3 regions of the Pseudomonas sp. LBUM1662 genome follow, and region 3 is predicted to be linked to each of the others. Evidence: predicted binding sites of a transcription regulator. Region 3 holds the regulator's gene; each other region holds the start of a gene.
What was found. The regulator FliA, encoded in region 3, starts transcription of late flagellar genes. The targets are predictions, from matches to a motif close to CTAAAGTTTNNNNNNNNNNNGCCGNTAA.
Positions count from the first base shown of each region.

Region 1: flgM (flagellar biosynthesis anti-sigma factor FlgM) is a predicted target of FliA. The motif match lies at 1,864-1,891, and genes of this name have one in related genera.
Region 2: ACA049_RS05460 (methyl-accepting chemotaxis protein) is a predicted target of FliA. The motif match lies at 1,308-1,335, and genes of this name have one in related genera.

Region 1 is NZ_CP166793.1:5,093,417-5,096,688, reverse strand. It holds gene ACA049_RS23065 (MFS transporter) at 1-85, shown strand, start outside; gene ACA049_RS23060 (flagellar brake protein) at 150-893, opposite strand; gene ACA049_RS23055 (flagella synthesis protein FlgN) at 986-1,453, opposite strand; gene flgM (flagellar biosynthesis anti-sigma factor FlgM) at 1,502-1,828, opposite strand; gene flgA (flagellar basal body P-ring formation chaperone FlgA) at 1,993-2,754, opposite strand; gene ACA049_RS23040 (chemotaxis protein CheV) at 2,837-3,272, shown strand, end outside.
Region 2 is NZ_CP166793.1:1,247,818-1,251,089, forward strand. It holds gene ACA049_RS05450 (LysR family transcriptional regulator) at 1-233, opposite strand, end outside; gene ACA049_RS05455 (tellurite resistance TerB family protein) at 410-1,135, shown strand; gene ACA049_RS05460 (methyl-accepting chemotaxis protein) at 1,412-3,034, shown strand; gene ACA049_RS05465 (chemotaxis protein CheW) at 3,034-3,272, shown strand, end outside.
Region 3 is NZ_CP166793.1:1,855,387-1,858,658, forward strand. It holds gene flhF (flagellar biosynthesis GTPase FlhF) at 1-213, shown strand, start outside; gene fleN (flagellar synthesis regulator FleN) at 330-1,160, shown strand; gene fliA (RNA polymerase sigma factor FliA) at 1,157-1,897, shown strand; gene ACA049_RS08280 (chemotaxis response regulator CheY) at 2,065-2,436, shown strand; gene ACA049_RS08285 (protein phosphatase CheZ) at 2,459-3,247, shown strand.

The DNA of each region.
Region 1 (3,272 bases), 3.2 Mb from region 3:
ACCCGAACCGGATCCCGAAACCGATCCACCTCCCGAAGAACCTGACGCGGGTCGCGAGCAAAGCTTTACCGAAGCCAGGCCTTAAACCGGCGCATAAAAAAACGGGCAGTCACCGCAAGGGACTGCCCGTTTTTTGTTGAAGCGCCGTATTACATGTCGTCTTTGTCGAAGCGGCGCGCTTCACGCTGGAGCTGATAGACGAACCGTTCGACCTGGCGCTGCACCAGTCCGCTCATGTTGTGGAAGCGGATGCCGGCGAAGGTGGTGGAGATTCTTTCTTCGAAGTGCAGGTACCGCAGTTCCACCGGCGCGGTCATGCTGCCGAAGGGCAGGTCGGCAATAAAGCGGTCGTAAACCTGACCCAGTTGCAGCCTGGCGGTGATATCACCTTCAAAGCGCAGCTTGCAGCCAGTGGCGGAAATGTCGAGCAGCTTGCCTCTGATCGGAAACTTGAGCTTTTCACCGCCCAGTTCGACATCGACCAATTGCGCCAGCTTCAACGCCGCCCGGAAGGCATTGCGGCGCTGGTGGTAGACCACTTCATCGGGGAGGGTGCCACGGTAGCAGCGATCACCGGACTCATCGATGGTCAGCGGGCCGTTGCTTTCCCACGCAATACGCACGCCTTCGTGGAAACCTTCAACCCGAAAGGGCTCGCCTGCCAGCAGATAGCGTTCGCCGTCGCGAGGCACCATTTCGTCCAGGGCAATGCGATTGCCGTCACGGTCGACGTCCACCAGATAGCTCTGGAAGCGCTGGCTGCGTTCGTGGAACGTGATGATCAGCGGGTCATGGCTCTCTTGCAGCTGCCGCAGGTTACCGGCGATCTCCATCGGCGTGGATAGCACCTTGGGTGGCTGCGGAGCATCTTCCGCGTTTAAGGCATTGAACACGGTTCATCTTTCTCCAGACAAAATATGACTGCGACTTGCCAGCATACTGCCAGCATGTGAGGCGTCTTGATAGAGCGTGCTCATTAACAGGCTCAAGCCTGACTAAGCGGGCGCGGCTTCGCTAGCTTGGAGGTTGATCCGCGGGCATCGTAAAGTGCTGGCGGTTCGCCGCCGGTGAGAATTTTCAGCTGATTGGCCGTGGCGGCCTGCTGGACCAGGATCGACTGGCCATTATTGACGTTGGCCGCCTGGCATTGAGCCAGGAGATCGGTCAGTTTGTCGCTCTGTTCCAGCAATTGATCGCCGACGCTCGACTGGCTGGCGAGTTGCTCCAGGCCGTTGCGATTGGTCGGCAGGTTCAGGCTGGCGAGGATTTCACTGCGCTTGCGGCCATGCTGTTCAAGCAGAATGATCATTGCCTGTTTCTGCGCCAGAATCTCTTCGAGCAGCGGCATGTCGCGACCGTGCAACGCGATGGATTCGGTTTGCAGTAACTCCAGCAAGTATTGCGCTGGAGCAAAGTCGTCGGTGATCAGTTGCAGTAAATTAGTGTCGTGCATGGCTGGCCTTGGGGTTTAAGCGTCCAAAAGCCTGGCGCAGGCCGTGGCCTAGCGCTGGGCTTCGAAGTTGAGCAGTTTGCTGGCTACACGGTTGCTGTCGACTTTATAGCTGCCATCGGCAATCGCTGCTTTCAACTCGGCCACACGGGCGTTGTCGACGGCAGGCTGATCGCGCAGCTTGTCAGTGACCTTCTGCAACTGTTGAGCCTCATTGCTGAGGTGTACCGATTCCCCGCTTTTAGCGGTACTGGCCTGTTCGGCCGGGGTATTCAGCGGCGCGGATTTGCCGGTTTCGGCGGTTTCCTTCGCGGTGCTGGTACGCGTACTACCGGTAAGTGACGAGGAGCTGTTCAAACGGCTGAAATCGATGACCATGATAAAAACCTCTGGGTATTTGGACGCTTGCCATGTTTTCGGCTCTCCTTGCGAAAACTTTAGGCCCATTTATCAATGAGCTTGCATGCGCCAGCGCTTGTCCTGCCTGCGGCACAGTTTAGGGAACAGCCGGGCGGCGCGCCATCTTTCACCCACAGATCGTTCTACATGGCCACTTCCACCTGGCCCGGCGCCATGACTTGCGCCTTGATGACCCGCTGGGAGTTAAGGTTTTTCACTCGAATCTGTTCACGCAGCCCGCCGTTGGACAGGGCTTCGCCCGGCATGCGCACACTGAGCGTACCACTGCGGGCGGTAATCACCACTTGATCGCCCTTGCTGATGACTTCGGCCTGTTCGAGATGAACCAGCGTCAGCACCTGATTGGCGACCGTTGGTCGGGTAAGTTTTTGCCCGACAGCTTGTTCCAGGGAGGTGAAATAACCCTGGTTGATCTGGCTGATATCCCGCTCGCGCAACATGACATCGCCGGGCTCGATGACCCCGGCGCGTTTGAGCGGCCGCGTGGTCGTCACAACCTCTCGAAACAGGCGGACTTGAGCGGGTACGAAGACTGTCCAGGGGGATGTGCTGTCGCAGCGGACCTTGACCGTGACCCGCCCGATCGGGGTCGCGGGGCTCTCGAGGGTGGCTGTCAATTCCTTGTCGCACATGGGCATGCGCAGTCGCGGATCGAGCTGGCTGACCTCGATTTCGTACCGTCCTTCCGTTTGACTGGTAGCCAAATAGTCCTCTACGGTGAATTCAAGAAAGCCCTGAGTGACGCCGATAAGCATGTCAGGCAAGGTAACCGCGTCAGCAAGGGCAGGGCTGCCAGCGTTGAACAGGCAAACGGCCGACATCGCGCAAAGCAATTTGCGGGAAGTTGATGTCAGGCGTCGGAAAAATGTCGGTTCTGTGTTCATAAGAGTTAAAAAGCAAGCGCCGTGCCGTTTAGCAATGAATGTGCGTCGCAACACACTTAAGCGTTGGTGTAGGAGTCTGTGCATGGCTGGTGTAATGGATGCGGTAAACCAGCGCACGCAACTGGTTGGGCAGAATCGCCTTGAGCTGTTGTTGTTCCGTCTCGACGGCCAGCAGCTGTATGGGATCAACGTGTTCAAGGTCCGTGAGGTGCTGCAATGCCCCAAGCTGACCCTGATGCCCAAGTCCAGTCCTGTCGTGTGCGGTGTGGCAAATATCCGGGGGGCGACCATTCCGATTCTTGATCTGGCGATGGCGACCGGCTCCGGAGCCCTTAAAGATCAGAGCAATCCCTTCGTGATCATCACGGAGTACAACACCAAGACCCAGGGTTTCCTGGTGCGATCGGTGGAGCGCATCGTCAACATGAACTGGGAGGAGATTCATCCGCCACCCAAGGGCACGGGACGCGATCATTACCTGACGGCTGTGACTCGGGTCGACAATCAGTTAGTCGAAA
Region 2 (3,272 bases), 610 kb from region 3:
TTGTCCACCGTGGCCAGAATCAGGTGCGCCTGGCGCAGGAATTGATGACCCTGGTGGGTCAGGCTCATGCCCTTGGCGTGTCGGTTGAACAGGCCAACGCCGATCTCCTCTTCCAGTTGCTGGATCGCCAGGGTCAATGTCGACTGGGAAATGAACGCGGTTTGCGCGGCGGCGGAGATCGAGCCGGTCTCGGCCACGGCAATGAAGTGACGAATCTGACGCAAGGTCATCATGGGGAATTACCCGGAGGGCGGTTTTTATAGATTCGCCTGAGTGTATATCGCTTTAATCGATAGCTATGTTTTTCCAGGCAACATCCAGAAGCACTCTCGTCCCCGGTCGCCGGGCACTTTCGTTCTAGGCTGGTGGCCTTAAGTGTCCGGTTAACCCCTTTCGTGGAGGCGGCAAAATGAATACGCGTGGATTGCTCGATCAACTACTCAAGTCCGGTCAGGACCTGATGCAGAACAAGGCCGGCGGCAATCAAAACAAGTCATCCAGCGGTGGCTTGGGCGGTTTGCTCGGCGGCGGCGGTGGTGGTTCGGGTGGGCTCGGTGGGTTGCTCTCCGGTGCGGGCGGTGGTGCACTGGCGGCGGGCGCCATGGGCTTGTTGCTCGGCAGCAAAAAGGCCCGCAATGTCGGCGGCAAAGTCGCCATCTACGGCGGCCTCGCGGCGCTCGGCGTCATTGCTTACAAAGCGTATGGCAACTGGCAGGCCCAGCAGGGCACTGCGCCGAAGACTGAGCCGCAGACACTCGATCGTCTGCCGCCCGCGCAGGTCGAGTTGCACAGTCAGGCGATTCTCAAGGCGCTGGTCGCCGCAGCCAAGGCTGACGGTCACGTTGATGATCGCGAGCGTGCGCTGATCGAGGGTGAATTCACCAAGCTCGATAACGATCAGGAATTGCAGCAGTGGCTGCACGCCGAACTCAGCAAGCCGCTCGACCCGACCGAAGTCGCCCGCGCGGCCAGCACCCCGGAAATGGCTGCCGAGATGTACATCGCCAGCGTGATGCTGGTGGATGAGGAGAGCTTCATGGAGAAGTCCTACCTCGATGAACTGGCGCGGCAGTTGAAGCTGGAACCTGGGTTGAAGGCGGAGCTGGAGAAGCAGGTGCGGCAGGCTTCCCTGTAAGGTTCAAGATCGCTTTCGCGGGCAAGTCGGATCGCCGCCCGCTCGCTCCCACAGGTACTGCGCTGAACTTGTAGGAGCGAGGCTTGCCCGCGAAGGCGTCCCAAGCCTCACCATCTTCCGATGGCCAATCTACTCCACCCGATCCAACGCAAAGCCCAACCCAAAGGCTCTGCCACCGTTTTCTCCCCTGAGGCCGAGAACCGGGAAACCCTCGTCTTATAAATGAAACACCCTCAGCTATACTTCGCAGCATTTGAACCGCCCCGAGGACTGACTGTGAAGAACTGGACGTTGCGCCAACGCATCTTGGCGAGCTTTGCGGTGATTATTGCCATCATGTTGCTGATGGTCATCGTCTCGTATTCGCGGCTGTTGAAGATTGAAACCAGCGAAGCCAGTGTGCGTGAGGACGCGTTGCCCGGGTTGTATTACAGCTCGATGGTTCGCAGCGCCTGGGTCGACAGCTACCTTCGAACCCAGGAAATGCTCGGTCTGAAAGAGGGGCAGGGCTACAGCGCTGAAGAAGCTGACAGCTTCAAAAACTTCGAGGCGCGCTTGCAGGAGCAGATGAAGAACTACCAGGCCACCGTCACCACGGACGAAGACAAGGTCGAATACGCCGTTTTTGAAAAGCTCCATGACGATTACAACAAGGTCCTGGCGGCCGTGCTCGACTTGCACAAGCGCAATCAGGAAGCCGACGCCATCAAACTGTTCAACGAGCAACTGACCCCGGCCTGGACCGCAGGTCGCATGAAGCTCAATGACATCATCCGTGAAAACAAAGCGGTGGCCGATCAGGACATCGCGAACATCGATGACGCCGTGATCACCGCGAAAGTGATCATGGGCATTTCCCTGCTGGTCGCGGTGTTAGCCGCCGGCCTCTGCGGTTTGCTGCTGATGCGCGCAATCATGGCGCCGATGAACCGGATTGTGCAGATCCTCGAAATCATGCGCACCGGCGACCTCAGCGGGCGCCTGAACCTGGAGCGCAAAGACGAATTCGGTGCCGTGGAAACCGGCTTCAACGACATGATGACCGAACTCACTTCGCTCGTGTCCCAGGCCCAGCGCTCCTCTGTCCAGGTCACCACGTCGGTGACCGAGATCGCCGCGACCTCCAGGCAACAACAAGCTACCGCCACCGAAACCGCTGCCACCACCACCGAAATCGGTGCGACGTCCCGTGAAATCGCGGCCACCTCGCGCGATCTGGTGCGCACCATGACCGAAGTTTCTACCGCCGCCGATCAAGCCTCGGTAGCGGCCGGTTCCGGTCAGCAAGGCCTGGCGCGGATGGAAGAAACCATGCACTCGGTGATGGGCGCGGCCGATCTGGTCAACGCCAAACTGGCGATCCTCAACGAGAAGGCCGGCAACATCAATCAGGTGGTGGTGACCATCGTCAAAGTCGCCGACCAGACCAACCTGTTGTCGCTGAACGCGGCTATCGAAGCCGAAAAGGCTGGCGAATACGGTCGCGGGTTTGCGGTGGTCGCCACCGAAGTACGGCGTCTGGCGGACCAGACCGCCGTCGCCACCTACGACATCGAGCAGATGGTCCGTGAGATCCAGTCGGCGGTGTCGGCCGGGGTCATGGGCATGGACAAGTTCTCCGAAGAAGTGCGCCGCGGCATGTCCGAAGTGCAGCAGGTCGGCGAGCAGCTGTCGCAGATCATCCACCAGGTTCAGGCGCTGGCGCCGCGGGTGTTGATGGTCAACGAAGGCATGCAGGCGCAAGCGACTGGCGCCGAACAGATCAACCACGCGCTGGTGCAGTTGGGCGATGCCAGCAGCCAGACCGTCGAGTCCCTGCGCCAGGCCAGTTTCGCCATTGACGAGCTGAGCCAGGTGGCCGTAGGGCTGCGGGGCGGCGTTTCGCGATTCAAAGTCTGATGAGCGAACTTGTGGTCAAGCGCGGCGCGGTGATGCCGGCCAAGCACGCATTGTTTCTGCTGTTCCGCATCGGCAACGAGCGGTTTGCCTTGCAAGCGCGCGAAGTGGCCGAGGTGCTGCCGCGTCTGCCATTGAAGCCGATTGTCAAGGCCCCGGACTGGGTCTCGGGTGTCTTCGCTTATCGCGGCGCGGTGGTGCCGGTGATCGACCTCAGCGCGCTGACGTTTGGCGAACCGGC
Region 3 (3,272 bases):
CTGGGCGAGGTGTTGAGCCTGGCGATCAGTCATGAATTGCCGGTGGCCTACCTGACCGATGGCCCGCGTATTCCGGATGATTTGCATCTTCCGCGTCGTCATCAGTTGGTCAGTCGCGCCGTAAGCGTGCAAATGCAAGAAGAACCCAGCGAAGAAGCCATGGCTGACATGTTCGCTGATATTTACCACAGCCCGACCAAGCAGGTTGGCTGAGGTACTAATGAACAGTTTTTGTACCTACATCGATGGTCTGCCATGCATTGTTCAGTTTATGAACGCGCAGCCAGTAATGTGGCCTCCGTCTATGCAAGACAAGGTAAAGAAATAACATGGGCAGCATGCATCCCGTACAGGTGATCGCGGTGACCGGCGGCAAAGGTGGCGTCGGGAAGACTAACGTGTCAGTGAACTTGTCCCTGGCTCTAGCTGAGCTCGGCCGGCGCGTCATGCTGCTGGACGCCGATCTGGGGCTGGCGAACGTCGACGTCCTGCTGGGGCTGACACCCAAACGTACCCTGGCCGACGTGATCGAAGGCCGCTGTGAGCTGCGCGACGTTCTGTTGCAAGGCCCCGGCGGTATTCGCATCGTTCCGGCCGCGTCCGGCACGCAGAGCATGGTTCATCTGAGCCCGGCCCAGCACGCCGGCCTGATCCAGGCTTTCAGCGATATCGGCGACAACCTCGACGTCCTGGTGATCGACACCGCTGCGGGTATTGGTGACTCGGTAGTCAGTTTTGTTCGCGCCGCGCAAGAAGTCTTGCTGGTGGTCTGCGACGAGCCGACCTCGATTACCGATGCCTACGCGCTGATCAAACTGCTGAACCGCGATTACGGCATGAACCGCTTCCGCGTCCTGGCCAACATGGCCCAGAGCCCGCAGGAAGGTCGCAACCTATTCGCCAAGTTGACCAAGGTCACGGATCGCTTCCTCGACGTCGCCCTGCAATACGTCGGCGCGGTGCCTTACGACGAAAGCGTGCGCAAGGCCGTGCAGAAGCAGCGTGCCGTCTACGAAGCCTTCCCGCGTTCCAAGTGTGCCCTGGCGTTCAAGGCGATCGCGCAGAAGGTCGACACCTGGCCGTTGCCTGCCAACCCGCGTGGGCACCTGGAGTTTTTCGTCGAGCGCCTCGTGCAACAGACTGCAGGACCCGTCCTATGACAGCCAGTGGCTACAACCTCTACAAGAAGTCGGCACGTGACGCGCAGTACGAGCTGATCGAGCGTTACGCGCCACTGGTCAAACGCATTGCTTACCACTTGCTGGCCCGTCTGCCGGCCAGTGTTCAGGTTGAAGACCTGATCCAGGCCGGGATGATCGGCCTGCTTGAAGTATCGACCAAATATGACGCCAGCAAAGGCGCGAGTTTCGAGACGTACGCGGGCATTCGAATCCGCGGCGCGATGCTCGATGAAGTGCGCAAGGGGGACTGGGCTCCACGTTCGGTCCACCGCAATACCCGCATGGTCAGCGACGCAATTCGCTCGATTGAAGCTAAAACCGGTCGTGACGCTAAAGATCATGAGGTTGCGGCCGAACTCCAATTGAGTCTCGACGATTATTACGGGATTTTGAACGACACCCTGGGCAGCCGGTTATTCAGTTTCGACGATCTGTTGCAGGACGGCGAACACGAAGGGCTGCATGAGGATGGCGCGAGTGCACATCTTGAGCCGTCACGCGATCTGGAAGATGAACGCTTCCAGGCTGCGCTGGCGGACGCGATTGCCAATTTGCCGGAGCGTGAGCGACTGGTGTTGGCGCTGTACTACGACGAAGAGCTGAACCTCAAGGAAATCGGTGAGGTCCTGGGGGTCAGCGAATCGCGGGTCAGCCAGTTACATAGCCAGTGCGCGGCCCGTTTGCGGGGGCGTTTGGGGGAGTGGCGAGCGCGCTGAAGGCAGTGTGGGGACACTGCGAACGAGACCGGTGGGGTGTTGAACTGCACCGGTCGCGATCTGTTGTGCTCCAGACAGTCATCGAATGCATTGCCGGATTGATTGAAATGGCGCGTCCAGGTGCTGGGCGCGTTTAAGACTGCTTGGAGGTCGAATTGGACAAGAACATGAAAATCCTCATCGTTGATGACTTCTCAACGATGCGGCGGATCATAAAAAACCTGTTGCGTGACCTTGGGTTCACCAACACGGTCGAGGCTGACGATGGCACTACCGCCATTCCGGTTCTCAACAGCGGGAGCATCGACTTTCTGGTAACGGACTGGAACATGCCTGGCATGACCGGTATCGATCTGCTGCGCCACGTACGCGCCGATGAAAAGCTCAAGCACCTGCCAGTGCTGATGGTGACTGCAGAAGCCAAGCGCGAGCAGATTATCGAAGCGGCCCAGGCCGGTGTTAACGGCTATGTGGTCAAACCCTTCACGGCCCAGGCGTTGAAAGAAAAAATCGAGAAGATTTTCGAACGCATCGGTTGATCCACTGCGCCACGGGGGAGCTATGGAGCATAAAGAATCTTCACTGGGCGATTTTGAATCGACCCTGAAAAAACACGCGGTCGAACTGGTCGAAAGCCTTGAAAAAGGCAGGTTCGGCGACGCGGTGCAACTGATCCATGAGCTCAATCAGACCCGTGACCGCGGCCTGTATCAGGAAGTGGGCAAGCTCACTCGCGAGCTGCATAGCGCGATCGTCAATTTCCAGATTGACCCGAACATGCCGCAAGCCGAGGAAGTGTCGCAGATCACGGACGCCACCGAGCGCCTGGGGTATGTGGTCAAGCTGACCGAAGCCGCCGCCAACCGCACCATGGACCTGGTGGAAAACGCCACGCCGCTGGTCAACAGCCTGAGCGAAGAAGCCCAGGCGTTGAGCACGGATTGGGGGCGGTTCATGCGTCGTGAAGTCGGGGCTGAAGAGTTCCGCGAACTGGCCCGGCGGGTCGACGGTTTCCTGACACGCAGCAGCGAAGACAATCGCACGGTGTCGAGCAACCTCAACGACATTCTGCTGGCCCAGGATTACCAGGACCTCACCGGTCAGGTGATCAAGCGCGTGACCCAATTGGTCACCGAAGTTGAAAGCAACCTGCTCAAGCTCGTGCTCATGGCCAGTCAGGTAGACCGCTTTGCGGGTATCGAACATGACCGTGATGCGATGCTTGCTGAAAAAGATCCGCAAAAACATCTCTCTCAGGGTGAAGGTCCGCAGATTCATGCCGATAAAAGAGAAGACGTTGTGTCCGGTCAGGACGATGTGGACGATTTGTTATCCAGCCTAGGATTTTAGAGTTTTAGCATTTTAGGTTTTTTAG